2 regions of the Streptomyces aquilus genome follow, and region 1 is predicted to be linked to the other one. Evidence: predicted binding sites of a transcription regulator. Region 1 holds the regulator's gene; the other holds the start of a gene.

What was found. The regulator HrcA, encoded in region 1, represses chaperone genes, less so after heat shock. The targets are predictions, from matches to a motif close to TTNGCACTCNGNNNNNCNGAGTGCNAA.
Region 2: groL (chaperonin GroEL) is a predicted target of HrcA. The motif match lies at 4,029-4,055, and genes of this name have one in related genera.

What each region holds. Positions count from the first base shown of each region.
Region 1 covers NZ_CP034463.1:3,650,682-3,658,852, forward strand. The annotation lists gene EJC51_RS16820 (nitronate monooxygenase) at 1-489, opposite strand, end outside; gene dnaJ (molecular chaperone DnaJ) at 713-1,849, opposite strand; gene hrcA (heat-inducible transcriptional repressor HrcA) at 1,850-2,866, opposite strand; gene EJC51_RS16835 (MBL fold metallo-hydrolase) at 3,020-3,751, shown strand; gene EJC51_RS16840 (DUF3097 domain-containing protein) at 3,783-4,586, shown strand; gene hemW (radical SAM family heme chaperone HemW) at 4,607-5,839, opposite strand; gene EJC51_RS16850 (L,D-transpeptidase family protein) at 5,954-6,703, shown strand; gene EJC51_RS16855 (Dyp-type peroxidase) at 6,642-7,682, opposite strand; gene EJC51_RS49160 (right-handed parallel beta-helix repeat-containing protein) at 7,706-8,171, shown strand, end outside.
Region 2 covers NZ_CP034463.1:4,964,915-4,973,085, forward strand. The annotation lists gene EJC51_RS22830 (metallophosphoesterase family protein) at 70-933, opposite strand; gene EJC51_RS22835 (NADH:flavin oxidoreductase) at 962-2,080, opposite strand; gene groL (chaperonin GroEL) at 2,279-3,901, opposite strand; gene EJC51_RS22845 (cold-shock protein) at 4,223-4,426, opposite strand; gene EJC51_RS22850 (ubiquitin-like small modifier protein 1) at 4,869-5,144, opposite strand; gene thrC (threonine synthase) at 5,228-6,523, opposite strand; SAM riboswitch class I at 6,542-6,698, opposite strand; gene EJC51_RS22860 (glucosyl-3-phosphoglycerate synthase) at 6,861-7,805, shown strand; gene EJC51_RS22865 (alpha,alpha-trehalose-phosphate synthase (UDP-forming)) at 7,887-8,171, shown strand, end outside.

The DNA of each region.
Region 1 (8,171 bases):
CCGCTCGACGGCGAGGGCCTCGTCGGGGGTGGTCGCGGTGACGAGCGTGACGGTCCCGGCCCGCCGCAGCGCCTCCAGCACCTCACCGTTCGGCACGCCGAAGTGGAAGGAGACGACGGGGACGGGGTTGTCGAGGAGTACGGCGAGCTTGGCGTCGTATCCGTCGTCCCGCCCGCTGTCGCGGTCGCCGAGCTCGGTCTCGTACCAGGCCGCTTCACCGGCGAGCTGGTGGGCGTACACGTCGACCGCCGCGGGATCGGCGTACTCGGGCTGCGGCATGAAGAGGTTCACGCCGAAAGGCCGCCCGGTCAGCCCGCGCAACTGCTTGATCTCCTGGTACATGCCGTCGGCCGTCTTGTACCCGGCGGCAAGGAACCCGAGCCCCCCGGCCTCGGACACGGCGGCCGCGAGCTGCGGCACGGAGACACCGCCCGCCATGGGGGCCTGCACGATCGGATAGGGGAAGAGATCGGTCAGCGCGGAGGACATGCCCGCATGGTGTCACGTCCCCCGAACAAGTCCGAATCCGGCCTTCCCCAGGCATAGTCCCTTGGCACAAGAAGGCACCGATCACCTCACGGCGCCGGCGCCCCTCCCGCCTCAGCGCCCGTTGAACGCGTCCTTCAACCGCGAGAACAGCCCTTGCTGCCCCGGCCGACTGTGTCCGCCCGGGGGCCGACCCCCGGACCCCCAGCAGTACGCCCAGTTCACCTCAGCGCCCGTTGAACGCGTCCTTCAACCGCGAGAACAGCCCTTGCTGCCCCGGCTGGAACTGACCCTGGGGCCGCTCCTCGCCGCGCAGCTTCGCCAGTTCGCGCAGCAGTCGCTCCTGCTCCGGGTCCAGCTTGTTCGGGGTCTGTACCTCGACGTGCACGATGAGATCGCCCCGGCCGCCGCCCCGCAGATGCGTGACACCGCGGCCGTGCAGCGGGATCGACTGCCCGGACTGGGTGCCCGGCCGGATGTCGACCTCCTCCAGGCCGTCCAGCGTCTCCAGCGGCACCTTCGTGCCGAGCGCCGCCGCCGTCATCGGGATCGTCACCGTGCAGTGCAGATCGTCACCGCGCCGCTGGAACATCGGGTGCGGCAGCTCATGGATCTCGACGTACAGGTCACCGGCGGGACCGCCACCGGGCCCGACCTCGCCCTCACCCGCGAGCTGGATCCGCGTGCCGTTGTCGACACCGGCCGGGATCTTCACGGTCAGCGTGCGACGCGAGCGGACCCGGCCGTCACCGGCGCACTCGGGGCACGGCGTCGGCACGACCGTGCCGAAGCCCTGGCACTGCGGGCAGGGCCGCGAGGTCATGACCTGGCCCAGGAAGGACCGGGTGACCTGGGAGACCTCACCGCGGCCCCGGCACATGTCACACGTCTGCGCGGAGGTCCCCGGCGCCGCACCCTCACCGTTGCAGGTGGAGCAGACGATCGCGGTGTCGACCTGGATGTCCTTCGTGGTGCCGAAGGCCGCCTCGTCAAGCTCGATCTCCAGCCGGATCATCGCGTCCTGGCCGCGCCGGGTGCGCGAGCGCGGACCGCGCTGGGACGCCGTACCGAAGAACGCGTCCATGATGTCCGAGAAGTTCCCGAAGCCACCGGCACCGAAGCCGCCCGCGCCGCCGCCGCCCGCCTGGGACAGCGGGTCGCCGCCGAGGTCGTAGACCTGCTTCTTCTGCGGGTCCGACAAGACCTCGTAAGCGGCGTTGATCTCCTTGAACCGCTCCTGGGTCTTCGGATCCGGGTTGACGTCCGGGTGCAGCTCGCGTGCGAGCCGACGGAACGCCTTCTTGATCTCATCCTGCGACGCGTCGCGGCGCACGCCGAGAACGGCGTAGTAGTCCGTGGCCACTTACGACTCCGCCAGGATCTGTCCGACGTACCGTGCCACTGCGCGTACCGCTCCCATCGTTCCCGGGTAATCCATGCGGGTCGGTCCGACCACGCCGAGCTTGGCTACTGCCTCGCCGCCCGAACCGTAGCCGACCGACACCACCGAAGTTGAGTTGAGTCCCTCATAGGCGTTCTCGTGACCGATGCGTACGGTCATGCCCGAATCCCCTGCCTCGCCAAGCAACTTGAGGAGCACGACCTGCTCCTCCAGCGCCTCCAGGACGGGCCGGATGGTGAGGGGGAAGTCATGTCCGAAGCGGGTGAGATTGGCGGTGCCGCCGATCATCAACCGCTCCTCGTTCTCCTCGACGAGTGTCTCCAGCAGAGTGGAGAGCACAGTCGCGACCGTACCCCGATCCTCGACGTCGAAGCCTTCGGGCAGGTCCTCGACCAGTCGCGGCACGTCGGTGAAGCGACGCCCCGCGACCCTGCTGTTGAGGCGCGCCCGCAGATCGGCCAGCGAGGCCTCCCCGAAGGGCGCCGGGCAGTCGATCATGCGCTGCTCGACCCGGCCCGTGTCGGTGATCAGGACGAGCATCACGCGCGCGGGAGCGAGCGAGAGCAGCTCCACGTGCCGCACGGTGGACCGCGTCAGCGACGGGTACTGCACCACCGCCACCTGCCGGGTGAGCTGCGCGAGCAGCCGCACGGTGCGGGCCACCACGTCGTCGAGGTCGACGGCGCCGTCGAGGAAGTTCTGGATGGCGCGCCGCTCGGGCGCGGTCATCGGCTTGACGCCCGCGAGCTTGTCGACGAACAGCCGATAGCCCTTGTCGGTGGGGATGCGCCCGGCGCTGGTGTGCGGCTGGGCGATGAACCCCTCGTCCTCCAGGGCGGCCATGTCGTTGCGCACGGTCGCCGGGGAGACGCCGAGGTTGTGCCGCTCGGTGAGGGCCTTGGAACCCACGGGCTCCTCGGTGCCGACGTAGTCCTGGACGATGGCGCGCAGCACCTGAAGCCTGCGTTCACTCAGCATCCGCGCACACCTCCAGAAGTCGTTCCCCAGGCCCCCGCCTGGCACTCTGTCCGTCCGAGTGCCAGCGTTCCCCGCGGCCCAGTGTACGGCGGCGGGGTACCACCCGGGCAAGGTCGGCCCGGGTGTGACCGCCTGTACCGCTAGCGTCGCGGTATGACGGTGACTTGGGAAGAGCTGGGGTGGCAGAGGGTGGCGGCCGGGGTGGGCCGATGCCGGCTGCCGGTCTGGGACTGCACGGCGGGGCTGGTCGTCGGCGCGGACACGGCCCTGTTGGTGGACGCCGGGTCGAGTCTCGCGGAGGGGGCGCGGCTGCGCGCGCAGGCGGAGGCGCTCGCCGGGCACCGTGTGACCCATCTCGCGCTCACCCACCCCCACTTCGACCATGTCTTCGGCGCGGCCGCGTTCGCGGGCGCGGAGGTGTTCGGTCCGGTCGGCATGGACACGCTCCTCGATCAGCACCAGGCCCGCGCGGAGCTGCGCGCGGACGCGGTACGGGAGGGGCTGGCGGAGCACCTGGCCGACGAGGCGGTCGACGCCCTCCCCCACCCCCGCCATCTGGTCTCCGGCGAGTGGACCCTCGACCTCGGCGGCGGCCGGCAGGTCCTGCTGGCGAACGTCGGCCCTGGGCACACGGCCCACGATCTCGCCGTCCTCGTCCCGGGCTCGCCCGAAGTGGTGTTCTGCGGCGACCTGGTCGAGGAGTCCGGCGAGCCGCAGGCGGGCCCGGACGCCGTACCGTCGCACTGGCCGGCCGCCCTGGACCGGCTCCTGGAGCTGGGCGGCGAGGACGCGCTGTACGTGCCCGGTCACGGAGCGGTGGTGGACGCGGCGTTCGTACGGGCCCAGCGCGACGCCCTGGCACGGCGTTTCGGCGTGTCGCACTGACCCGCCGCGGGCTTCTCCTATCGTCATCCGAATGCGCCAGTACTCCGCCGACCTGACCCCGCCGTGGAAGAAGCCGAAGCCCGTCCCGGAGGTCCCGGCCGAGCCCGGCCTGGTGGTCGAGGAGCCGGGCACCGGTTTCTGCGGCGCGGTGATCCGCTGCGAGGCGGGCACGGTGACCCTGGAGGACCGCTTCGGCAAGCTCCGGGTGTTCCCGTTGGAGCCGAGGGGCTTCCTGCTGGAGGGCAGGGTGGTGACGCTCGTACGCCCGACGTCGTCGGCTCCGGTACGTCCCACCCGTACGGCTTCCGGCTCGGTGGCCGTCCCCGGCGCCTGGGCACGCGTGGCCCGCGCCGGCCGCATCTACGTCGAGGGCCGGCACGACGCCGAACTGGTCGAGAAGGTGTGGGGCGACGACCTGCGCATCGAGGGCGTGGTGGTGGAGTACCTGGAGGGCGTGGACGACCTCCCGTCGATCGTCGCGGAGTTCGCGCCGGGCCCGGACGCGCGGCTGGGCGTCCTGGTGGACCACTTGGTGCCGGGCACGAAGGAGTGGCGGATCGCCCAGCAGGTCACGAGCGACCACGCGCTCGTCGTGGGCCACCCGTACATCGACATCTGGGAGGCGGTGAAGCCGTCGTCCCTGGGCATCGCGGCGTGGCCGCGTGTCCCGCACGGCCAGGACTGGAAGACGGGCGTGTGCAAGGCCCTGGGCTGGCCGTCGGAGAACACGGGCGCGGTGTGGCAGGCGATCCTGAAGCGGGTGAACTCCTACAAGGACCTGGAGCCGGAGCTCCTGGGCCGAGTGGAGGAACTGATCGATTTCGTCACGGCGTAGGAAAGACGCGCTGAGGGCGCCTAATCCACCAGGTCCCGCACCACCGCATCCGCCAGCAGCCGCCCCCGAAGCGTCAGCACCGCACGTCCCTCGTCGTACGGCTCCTGTCGCAGAAGCCCGTCCGACAGCGCCCGGCGAGCGGCCCGCAGACCCTCCTCCCGGAGCAGGTCAAGCGGCACACCCTCCCTCAACCGCAGCTCCAGCAGAATCCGCTCGACCCTCCGGTCCTCCTCCGACAGCACCTCACGCCCCGCCCCCGGCGAGCGTCCCGCCGCCAGCGCCGCCGCGTACGCGCCGGGGTGCTTCACGTTCCACCAGCGCACCCCGCCGACGTGCGAGTGCGCTCCCGGCCCCGCGCCCCACCAGTCCGCGCCGCGCCAGTACAGCTCGTTGTGGAGGCACCGCCCGGCCTCGGAGGTCGCCCAGTTCGAGACCTCGTACCAGTCGAAGCCGGCGGCCGCGAACGCGTCCTCCGCGATCAGGTACCGGTCCGCGTGGACGTCGTCGTCGGTCATGGGGACCTCGCCGCGGCGGATGCGCCGGGCCAGCTGGGTGCCCTCCTCGACGATCAGCGCGTACGCCGAGACGTGGTCGGGGCCGGCGCCGATCGCCGCGTCCAGGGAGGCCCGCCAGTCGTCGTCCGACTCGCCCGGGGTGCCGTAGATCAGGTCCAGGTTGACGTGCTCGAAGCCCGCCGCCCGCGCCTCCGCCACGCACGCCTCGGGGCGCCCCGGCGTGTGGGTCCGGTCCAGCACGCGCAGCACATGCTGCTTCGCGCTCTGCATGCCGAAGGAGATCCTGTTGAAGCCGCCCGCGCGCAGGGTGGCCAGATAGGCCGGGTCCACCGACTCCGGGTTCGCCTCCGTGGTGACCTCGGCGTCCGCCGCGAGGCCGAACTCGTCGCGGATCGCGGCCAGCATCCGGACGAGATCATCCGCGGCCAGCAGGGTCGGCGTACCGCCGCCCACGAACACCGTGCGGACCTCGCGCGGGTCGTCCCCCAGCACCTTCCGGGCCAGCCTGATCTCGTCGATCAGGGTGTCGGCGTAGTTGTCGCGGGAGGCGAGGACGCCGCCGGTGCCGCGCAGCTCGGTCGCGGTGTAGGTGTTGAAGTCGCAGTACCCGCAGCGGGTCGCGCAGTAGGGGACGTGCAGATAGAACCCGAGGGGGCGCTCGGCGGCTCCGGAGAGCGCGTGCGCGGGGAGTGCGCCGTCGTCGGGGACGGGCTCGCCGTCGGGGAGTGCGGAAGGCATGTGTCCCATTGTCCCGTACGTCGGCGACGGGCCCGGATGGCTCAGTCCGGGCCGCCGGTCGGGGCCCGCTGCCGTATTGCTGGAGGTCCGGGCACATCGAGACAGGAGGCCGTCATGGGCACGTCCAGGCCGCTCCGCACCGCCACCTCCGCACCGCTCGCCGGCCTCCTACTCGCCCTCGCCCTGGCCGCCCCCGCCACCGCCGCCCCCGTGCCCTGCACCACCGGCACCGGCCCCTACCAGCGGGAGCTGGAGCGGCATCTGCGGCTCGGGGTGGACGGGCGGCAGTCGGCGGCGGACTGCGAGGCGATCCGTGCCTTCCAGTCCCGCAACGGCGTCCGGCCCGCCGACGGGTACGCGGGCCTCGCGACGTACCGGACCATGCTGGTGGTGGAGGCCCGCGCGAACCCGAACGCGGCCGGCCGCTGCCCGGTGCGCGCGTACCGGGTCGCCTGTGTGGACCTGGACCGGCAGCTGATGTGGGTGCAGAAGGGGAGCCGGGTGGTGTTCGCGCCGGTGCCGATCCGCTCCGGCCGCGACGGCTACGAGACCCGCACCGGATGGCACACCGTCTACTGGCGGGAGATCGACCACTACTCCGACCTGTACGAGGCGCCGATGCCGTACGCCCAGTTCTTCGACGAGGGCCAGGCCTTCCACGGCAGCAACGGCGACCTGTACAGCGGCGGCTCGCACGGCTGCGTCAATCTGCGGCTCGACGACGCGCGGCGACTGTGGAACACCCTCGCCGAGAACGACTCGGTCTTCGTGTGGGGCGTCAAACCGGGCACGGAACGCACTCTCAGGCCCACAGCTCCTTCGCCGGCGGCACATACGCCACCGCCGACCCCTGGTGCTCGCTGAACCGGCTCAGTTCGTCCTGTGCCGCCATCCGCCGCTGGACGCGGACGAACAGCGCCGGGTCCCGCAGGTAGGCGAGGAACAGCAGGCCGCGGTCGTCGGGGCCGTCGTCGTAGGAGTAGCCGCGGCGCAGCATGCGGGCGCCGCCGTCGAGGCGGGGGCTGGCGGCGCGGACGTGGGCGCCGAGCGGGGTGATGTACCGGCCGTGCGGGGTCTTGGCGAAGATGTCCACGTCGTCGTCCTCGCGCCCGCCGTCCAGCGGGGCGCCGTCGGCCCGGCGGCGGCCGATGACCTCCTCCTGCCGCCGCGGGGTGAGGCGTGCGAAGTCGTCGACGCGCAGCCGGATTCGGCGGACGACGAGGAAGGTCCCGCCGTCCGGCCGCCACACCCAGCGCTCGCACTCCTCGGCGGTCGGGTTCGCCGAGCCGTCCTTGAAGCCGAGCAGGTTGCGGGGCACCGAGCCGGTCGGGTGCGGCGGCAGGAAGCCCGGCTGCCGCCAGCGCGGCCGCAGCTCCGGGTGGGCGAGCCGGGCCGCGGTGCGGGTGAGGGCGTCCGGGTCGTCGGCGCAGAGCTGGACGAGCAGGTCGCCGCCGCAGCGGGCGGGGTCGAGCCGGTCGCCGGGGAAGGGCGGCAACTCCCGCAAGGTGTTCGGGGCGAGGCGGGGGCCGAGGCCGACGGTTGCGGTCAGGGACGGGGCGCGGTCCGCCGCGAGGACACCGGCCCAGGCGCCGAGCACGGTGCGCAGTCGGCGGGGGCCCGCGGTGAGGTCGTACGACAGGACGAGCGCGGCGCTCTGCTGCGCGGTGGTCACCCCGGGCTGGCGTACGCCGTCGGCGCCCGGGCCCTCGCGGCCGGACCGGGGGGCGGCCGTGCAGCCGGTCGCCGCGAGGCCGGTGGCGGCGGCGAGGAGGGTCCGGCGGGCGGGGCCGGTCCCTGAGGAACCGTCAAGCGTGTCGAATCCGGCATTCGTTGCCTTGAGCACGAACGGGACGATACATCTGCGGCGTGCGATCGATCCGTTTCCCGCGCCCCGTCTTGTGGGCGGCCGCGCTTCTCGTCCTCCTCGTCTCCTGCGCGCCCGGCGGCGGCTCACCGGGCAGCTCGGGCGGCACGGCCGGCCCCGCCGTCGTCCGGGTCCCGCGGGATGTCGGCTCCCTCCAGCGGGCGGTGGACCGGGTGCGCCCCGGCGGGCTGGTGCTGGTCTCGCCCGGGGTCTACCGGGAGAGCGTCGTCGTGGCCAAGCCGCGCGTGGTGCTGCGCGGGACGGAGCGCTCGAAGGTGGTGGTGGACGGGGAGTTCGAGCGGTCCAACGGCATCACGGTGACCGGGGCGGGCTCGGTCGTGGAGAACCTGACGGTCCGCGACCATCTCGCCAACGGGGTCCTGTTCACCGGCGTGACCGACGAGCGCCTCCAGACGGGCGGGGCGGGCGGCGCGGGCTACGACCCGCTGGACACGGTCGCGTTCCCGC
Region 2 (8,171 bases), 1.3 Mb from region 1:
CCTCCATCGGCGTAGTACTTGACCTACGCAACATTAAGTCAGTTGATTGACTTAATGAAGAGGTCCAGGTCAGCCGTACTGCTCCACGAGGGAGCGCACCCTGTCCGCGTCCAGCTCGTAGACCGTTTCGTGCGCCCGGGGATCCCGCGCGTGGAGCGTGTGGAAGAGCGGGCCGGAGGGCCCGCCGAGCACCACGAGGGAGGCGGACGCCCCGCGCACCGCCCGCTCGGTGCCCGGCGCCGCCGTCAGGTCGATGCGGTTGACCACGCCGGGCGTCACCCACACCGGCACCGACTCCAGCAGCCCGAAGAGCTGGAGATGGAAGTGCCCGGTGAGGACGACCCGGACATCGCTGCCGCGCAGGGCGTCGGCGAGGTCGGCGGGGTTGCGCAGGCCGAAGACCTGCTGGAGGGGGTTGTCGAGGGCGATGGGCGGGTGGTGGAAGGCGAGGACGGTGCCGTGCCCGGCCGGGGTGCTCACCACCTGCCGCAGCCAGGCGAGCTGCCCGGCGGAGAGGTGGCCGTGCACCTTGCCGGGCACCAGCGAGTCGAGCGTGACGAACCGCCACCCGGCGACGGTGCTCACCGCGGCCCGCTCACCGGCCTCCGACGCGAACACCGCCTCCGGCTCGTCATGCCCGCTGCCGAGCACCTTCCCGAAGGCCTCGCGCTCGTCGTGGTTGCCGGTCGTGCAGAACACCGGCACCCCGCCCAGCACGTCCCGCGCGAACCCGCCCACCAGTGCCCGCACGGCCGTGTACGCCTCCGGGGAACCGTCGTCGGCGAGATCGCCGGTGACGACGACGGCGTCGATGCCCCGCAGATGCCGGAGTTCGTCGAGGAGAAGCCGCAGGGAGTCATGCGCGTTGACGCCGTGCCGGTTGACGGCGTCGGTGCGCTCCAGGTGCGTGTCCGAGAGCTGGAGAATCCTCATCTCCCGGACACTACACAGGAGTTGACGGTCAGCTCAGCGACTGGAGGGCCGCCGCGTCGTACGGCTTCAGCTCGTCGAGGCGGCCCGCGAGGACCTTCGCCGCCCACTCCGGGTCCTGGAGCAGCGCGCGGCCGACGGCGACGAGGTCGAACTCGTCGCGCTCCAGCCGGTCGAGGAGGTCGTCCAGGCCCTTGAGCGGGGAGCCCTCGCCGACGAACGCGTTGATGAAGTCGCCGTCGAGGCCGACCGAGCCGACGGTGATGGTGGGCTTGCCGGTGAGCTTCTTGGTCCAGCCCGCGAGGTTGAGGTCGGCGCCGTCGAACTCCGGGAGCCAGTAGCGGCGGGTGGAGGCGTGGAAGGCGTCGACGCCGGCCGCGGCGAGCGGGGTCAGGATGGCCTCCAGCTCCTCCGGGGTCTCGGCGAGCCGGGCGTCGTAGGCCTCCTGCTTCCACTGCGAGTAGCGGAAGATGACCGGGAAGTCGGCGGAGACGGTCTCGCGGACGGCGGCGACGATCTCGGCGGCGAACTTGGTGCGGGCGACCGCGTCACCGCCGTAGGCGTCGGTACGGCGGTTGGTGCCCGCCCACAGGAACTGGTCGACCAGGTAGCCGTGCGCGCCGTGGATCTCCACGCCGTCCATGCCGATGCGCTCCGCGGCGGCCGCGGCCTCGGCGAAGGCGCCGATGACGTCGTCGAGGTCGCGCTGGGTCATGGCCGTGCCGGTGGGCTCGGTCTCGCCGATGCGCAGGCCGGAGGGGCCGACCGCGGGGGCCTCGGGGACGGGGTTCTGGCCCTCCTTGCGGACCATGCCGATGTGCCACAGCTGCGGGACGATGGTGCCGCCCGCCGCGTGCACGTCCGCGGCCACCTGCTGCCAGCCCGCGAGCTGCTCCGCGCCGTGGAAGCGCGGGACGCGGCTGCTGTTGCCGGCCGAGTCGTGACCGACGTACGTCCCCTCGGTGACGACCAGGCCGACGCCCGCCGCGGCGCGCCGCGCGTAGTACGAGGCCACGTCGGCGCCCGGGATACCGCCCGGGGAGAACATCCGGGTCATCGGCGCCATCACGATGCGGTTCGGGACGGTCAGACCGTTGATCGCGATCGGCCGGGCGAGGATCTCGGCGGCGCGGGTGGGGGAGGCGGTCACGCGGGGGCTCCTAGCGGTGGGGTACCAGCGGGTATGTGCATACGCATGGACACTACGCACTGAGCAACCGCTCAGGACACCCCTCCATTTCCTCCGGCCCCTGTGATCCCGCCCACCTCCGGAAACGCCCGAGGGCGGCACCCCCTGTCGGAACAGGGGGTGCCGCCCTCGGTTAGGACGAGTCCGATCCGCCGGGGATCAGAAGTCCATGTCACCGCCCGGCATGCCGCCACCGGCGGGCGCGGCGGCCTTCTCCGGCTTGTCGGCGATGACGGCCTCGGTGGTGAGGAAGAGCGCGGCGATCGACGCGGCGTTCTGGAGCGCGGAGCGCGTGACCTTCGCCGGGTCGATGATGCCTTCCTTGACCAGGTCGACGTACTCACCGGTCGCGGCGTTGAGGCCGTGACCCGGGGTGAGGTTGCGGACCTTCTCCACCACGACGCCACCCTCGAGGCCGGCGTTGACGGCGATCTGCTTCAGCGGGGCCTCAAGGGCGAGCTTGACGGCGGCGGCGCCGGTCGCCTCGTCACCCTCCAGCTCCAGCTTCTCGAAGACACCGGAGGCCTGGAGCAGGGCCACGCCACCACCGGCGACGATGCCCTCCTCGACGGCCGCCTTGGCGTTGCGCACGGCGTCCTCGATGCGGTGCTTGCGCTCCTTGAGCTCGACCTCGGTCGCGGCACCGGCCTTGATGACGGCGACGCCACCGGCGAGCTTCGCCAGGCGCTCCTGGAGCTTCTCGCGGTCGTAGTCGGAGTCGCTGTTCTCGATCTCGGCGCGGATCTGGTTCACGCGACCGGCGACCTGGTCGGCGGAGCCGGCACCGTCGACGATGGTGGTCTCGTCCTTGGTGATGACGACCTTGCGGGCGCGGCCCAGGAGGTCCAGGGTCGCGTTCTCCAGCTTGAGGCCGACCTCCTCGGAGATGACCTCGCCGCCCGTGAGGATGGCGATGTCGCCGAGCATGGCCTTGCGGCGGTCACCGAAGCCCGGGGCCTTGACGGCGACGGACTTGAAGGTGCCGCGGATCTTGTTGACGACCAGGGTCGACAGGGCCTCGCCCTCGACGTCCTCGGCGATGATCAGCAGCGGCTTGCCCGACTGCATGACCTTCTCCAGGAGCGGGAGCAGGTCCTTGACGGAGCCGATCTTGGAGTTGGCGATCAGGATGTACGGGTCGTCGAGCGACGCCTCCATACGCTCCATGTCGGTGGCGAAGTAGGCGGAGATGTAGCCCTTGTCGAAGCGCATACCCTCCGTCAGCTCCAGCTCCAGACCGAAGGTCTGGGACTCCTCGACGGTGATGACGCCTTCCTTGCCGACCTTGTCCATCGCCTCGGCGATGAGCTCGCCGATCTGGGTGTCGGCGGCGGAGATGGAGGCCGTGGAAGCGATCTGCTCCTTGGTCTCGACATCCTTCGCCTGCTCAAGGAGGGCACCGGAGACGGCCTCGACGGCCTTCTCGATACCGCGCTTGAGAGCCATCGGGTTGGCACCGGCGGCCACGTTGCGCAGACCCTCGCGCACCAGGGCCTGGGCCAGGACGGTCGCGGTCGTCGTGCCGTCACCGGCTACGTCGTCGGTCTTCTTCGCGACTTCCTTGACCAGCTCGGCGCCGATCTTCTCGTACGGGTCCTCGAGCTCGATCTCCTTGGCGATGGACACACCATCGTTGGTGATCGTGGGGGCGCCCCACTTCTTCTCGAGGACGACGTTGCGACCCTTGGGGCCGAGCGTCACCTTGACGGCGTCCGCGAGCTGGTTCATGCCGCGCTCGAGGCCGCGCCGCGCCTCCTCGTCGAACGCGATGATCTTGGCCATGTGAAGTGGTCCCTCCAGGACTGGGGGTGATTCCTTCGGACCGCGCCCGCGCCCGCGACGGACGGCTCGCACACCTCGTGGTTCCTTGCCCCACCTGGCCTGCGGGCCTCACCGACCCGGTCCTTCTTTGTCACTCTCACCTTCAGAGTGCTAACGCCAATGATTAGCACTCGGCCCCTGCGAGTGCAAGCGCCTCCCGGGGATCGGGCGGCCCCGCCACCAGCCCTCGACCCGCCCCGGACAGGCCGAAGGGCCCGTACCCCTCGCGAGGTACGAGCCCTTCAACAGAAGACGTCGCTTGCGGTTTGGTCGGTCGCGCGATCAGGCGGTGACGCGAACCATGTCGGCCTGCGGGCCCTTCTGGCCCTGCGAGATCTCGAACTCCACCCGCTGGCCCTCTTCCAGGGTGCGGTACCCGTCCATCTGGATCGCGCTGTAGTGGACGAAAACATCCGCACCACCGTCGACCGCGATGAAGCCGTACCCCTTCTCCGCGTTGAACCACTTGACGGTGCCCTGAGCCATGCCTAACTCCCCTATTACTGGCCCTTGCACAGATCCACACTTCGCGGATCCGGGTCAGACCTCACCCCCCACGGATTGGGGGCGTGCGCCGGAACGCGTCGACCGCGGCTGAATGTATCTGTCCAACTGCCGTCTGCAACAGGTCAATCGGACGAGAATTCTGGACGTGCGGGGTCCGGAATGTAGTGAGAATTCACCCGAACTCAGGGCAAGTCGGGCCCCATAAAAGGCACAAAACTCGCAAAAGAACCGCACACTTTGGCTACTTCTCGACGCAAGTGGAGCAGGTACTCATATGCGTGTGGCATGGAAGGCGCAGCAGGTTCCCCAACTGTACCGCGCTCAACCATAGAGAATTGCCCCCTCCGCTTCTCTCACGGAGGGGGCAATTCAATGAACTCTCGGTAATGAGCGTTACCGAAGGTAATGTTCGGTCATTCGGTCAGCCGCCGGCGACGGCCGGGATGATCGAGACGCCCGCGCCGTCCGGGGTGGCGGTCTCCAGGCCCTGCTCGAAGCGGACGTCGTCGTCGTTGACGTACACGTTGACGAAGCGGCGCAGCTTGCCCTGGTCGTCGAGGACGCGGGCGGCGATGCCCGTGTGGTTCTTCTCCAGGTCGGCGATGACGTCGGCGAGGGTGGCACCCTCGGCGGCGACCTCGGCCTGCCCGCCGGTGTAGGTGCGCAGGATGGTGGGGATGCGGACGGTGACGCTCACGTTGGAACCTCCGGTCAGGGTGACACACCTAGGGGCGGGGGGAACTGCGCGACCAGCCCCCACCGGCCCGCAGACGAAAACGGTTATGCGAGGCCGGCCTCACGGAACGAATCGAGGTTGGGGCGGATGGTCGCGGTAAGCCCCGTACCCGCCACCGCATCCAGCGTCTTCAGCCCATCGCCCGTGTTCAGCACAACGGTCGTCAACGTCGGATCCAGCAACCCGTTCTCGATCAGCTTTCGAGTCACGCCCACGGTCACACCACCGGCGGTCTCCGCGAAGATGCCCTCCGTGCGGGCCAGCAGCTTGATCGCGTCGACGATCTGCTCGTCGTTGACGTCCTCCACGGCACCGCCCGTGCGGCGCGCGATGTCGAGGACGTAGGGGCCGTCGGCCGGGTTGCCGATGGCGAGGGACTTGGCGATGGTGTTCGGCTTCTGGGGACGGACGACGTCGTGGCCCGCCTTGTAGGCGACGGACACCGGCGAGCAGCCCTCCGCCTGGGCGCCGAAGATCTTGTACGGCTTGTCCTCGACCAGCCCGAGCTTGATCAGCTCCTGGAGCCCCTTGTCGATCTTCGTGAGCTGCGAGCCGGAGGCGATCGGGACGACCAGCTGGTCCGGGAGCCGCCAGCCGAGCTGCTCGCAGATCTCGTACGCCAGGGTCTTGGACCCCTCCGCGTAGTACGGCCGCAGGTTGACGTTGACGAAGCCCCAGCCCTCGCCGGCCGGGTCGCCGATCAGCTCGGAGCAGAAGCGGTTCACGTCGTCGTAATTGCCCTCGATGCCGACGAGCTCACCGCCGTATACAGCGGCCATGACGACCTTGCCCTGCTCCAGGTCGTGCGGGATGAACACGCAGGAGCGGAAGCCGGCGCGGGCGGCGGCGGCGCCGACGGCACCCGCGAGGTTGCCGGTGGAGGAGCAGGAGAGCGTGGTGAAGCCGAAGACGCGGGCGGCCTCGATGGCCTGGGCGACGACCCGGTCCTTGAAGGAGTGCGTCGGGTTGCCGGAGTCGTCCTTCACGAAGAGCTTGCCGGCCTCGACACCCAGTTCGCGGGCGAGGTTGTCGGCCTGGACGAGCTTGGTCCAGCCGGGGTTGATGTTGGGCTTGCCGGCCACGTCCGCGGGGACGGGCAGCAGCGGTGCGTAGCGCCAGATGTTCGCGGGTCCCGCCTCGATCTGCTTGCGGAGCTCCTCGGCGTCGTAGGCGGAGAAGTCGTAGGCGATCTCGAGCGGGCCGAAACACTCCTCGCACGCGAAGACCGGGCCGAGCGGCACCCGGTGGCCGCATTCACGGCAGCTGAGCGCCGCGGCGGGACCGAGGTCTACGCTGGTGGAGGCGGAATCGGTGGTGCTTGCAACAGTCTGCGCAGCCATGAGAGGCGAGGCCCTTTCTCCTCATCTTCCTCACGACGCATCTCGCCGTGAGACGGATTTGGCACCTTCCCTAGCCGGGAGCCTCGCGGTGCGATCGATACTGATCGCTACGAGACCGGCTGGAGGGTTGCCGGGGCTTCATCGGGCCGTATCCCTCTGCCCCTCTGGATGAGCGGTATGAAGTTGTGAACATCGGACGAGCCAGGACATGCGATGGTCATCCGCGTTGTTCAAGACTGTAACCGACGACCAGGACAGTTGAGATAGTCGTCCGAACCGCGAGATGGATCACAGACGGGGTCCAGCTCGCCGAAAGAACGCAGAGGAGCCGCGCACTGTGCTGAACGAAGTCGAGCGCTGGCTGACCACCCGCTCCTGGTCGGTGACCGATCGCCCGCTCCACCAGATCCTGGCTGCCAAGCAACGCACGAAACAGTCGGTGAGCGTCGTGCTGCCCGCGCTCAACGAGGAGGAGACGGTCGGCGACATCGTCGCGATCATCCGCCACGACTTGATGCAGCAGGTCCCGCTCGTCGACGAGATCGTCGTCGTCGACTCCGGGTCGACCGACCGGACGTCGCAGGTGGCGGCCGCGGCCGGGGCCACGGTGGTGCACCGCGACGAGATCCTGCCCCGTATCCCCACCGTGCCCGGCAAGGGCGAGGTGCTGTGGCGGTCGCTGCTGGTGACCAGCGGTGACATCGTCTGTTTCATCGACGCCGACCTGAAGGAGTTCTCCTCCGACTTCGTCACCGGGATCGTCGGCCCGCTGCTGACCGAGCCCGAGGTCGACCTGGTCAAGGCCATGTACGACCGCCCGCTGGGCGGCGCGGCGGGCCAGGGCGGCCGGGTGACCGAGCTGATGGCCCGCCCGCTGCTCAACATGCACTGGCCGCAGCTGGCGGGCTTCGTGCAGCCCCTGGGCGGCGAGTACGCGGCCCGCCGCTCGCTGCTGGAACAGCTGCCGTTCCCCGTCGGCTACGGCGTCGAGCTCGGCATGCTGGTCGACGCCCTGCACCTGGTCGGCCTCGACGCGCTCGCCCAGGTCGACGTGGGCGTCCGCAAGCACCGCCACCAGGACGGCCAGGCCCTCGGCCGGATGTCCGCCGCGATCTACCGCACGGCCCAGCTCCGCCTGGCCCGCGGCCATCTGATCCGCCCCGCCCTCACCCAGTTCGAGCGGGGCGAGACCGGTTTCGAACCGCGCACCTACTCCGTGGACACGGAGGAACGCCCGCCGATGGCGGACATCGCGGAGTACGCGGAACGAAAGGTGGCCTGACCCCGCCGGACCGGTACCCCGGGGAACCGGACGAACGTTTGAGCAATCCGTGGCCGGGCTAGGTTGATCCGTATGGCTCGTATCGCTTCAACGTTCGGTGCTGCGCGGGTCCTGGTGGCCTCCAACCGGGGACCGGTCTCGTACGACGTCCAGGCGGACGGCACGCTGTCCGCGCGGCGCGGCGGCGGTGGGCTGGTCTCGGGGCTGTCGGCGATCGGGTCGGACGCGGACGCGCTGTGGGTGTGCTCGGCGCTGAGCGACGGCGACCGCGAGGCCGTGCGGCGCGGGGTGGGCGAGGCCGGGGTGCGGATGCTCGACATCCCGGCCGACGTGCACGCGGACGCGTACAACGGCATCGCCAACTCG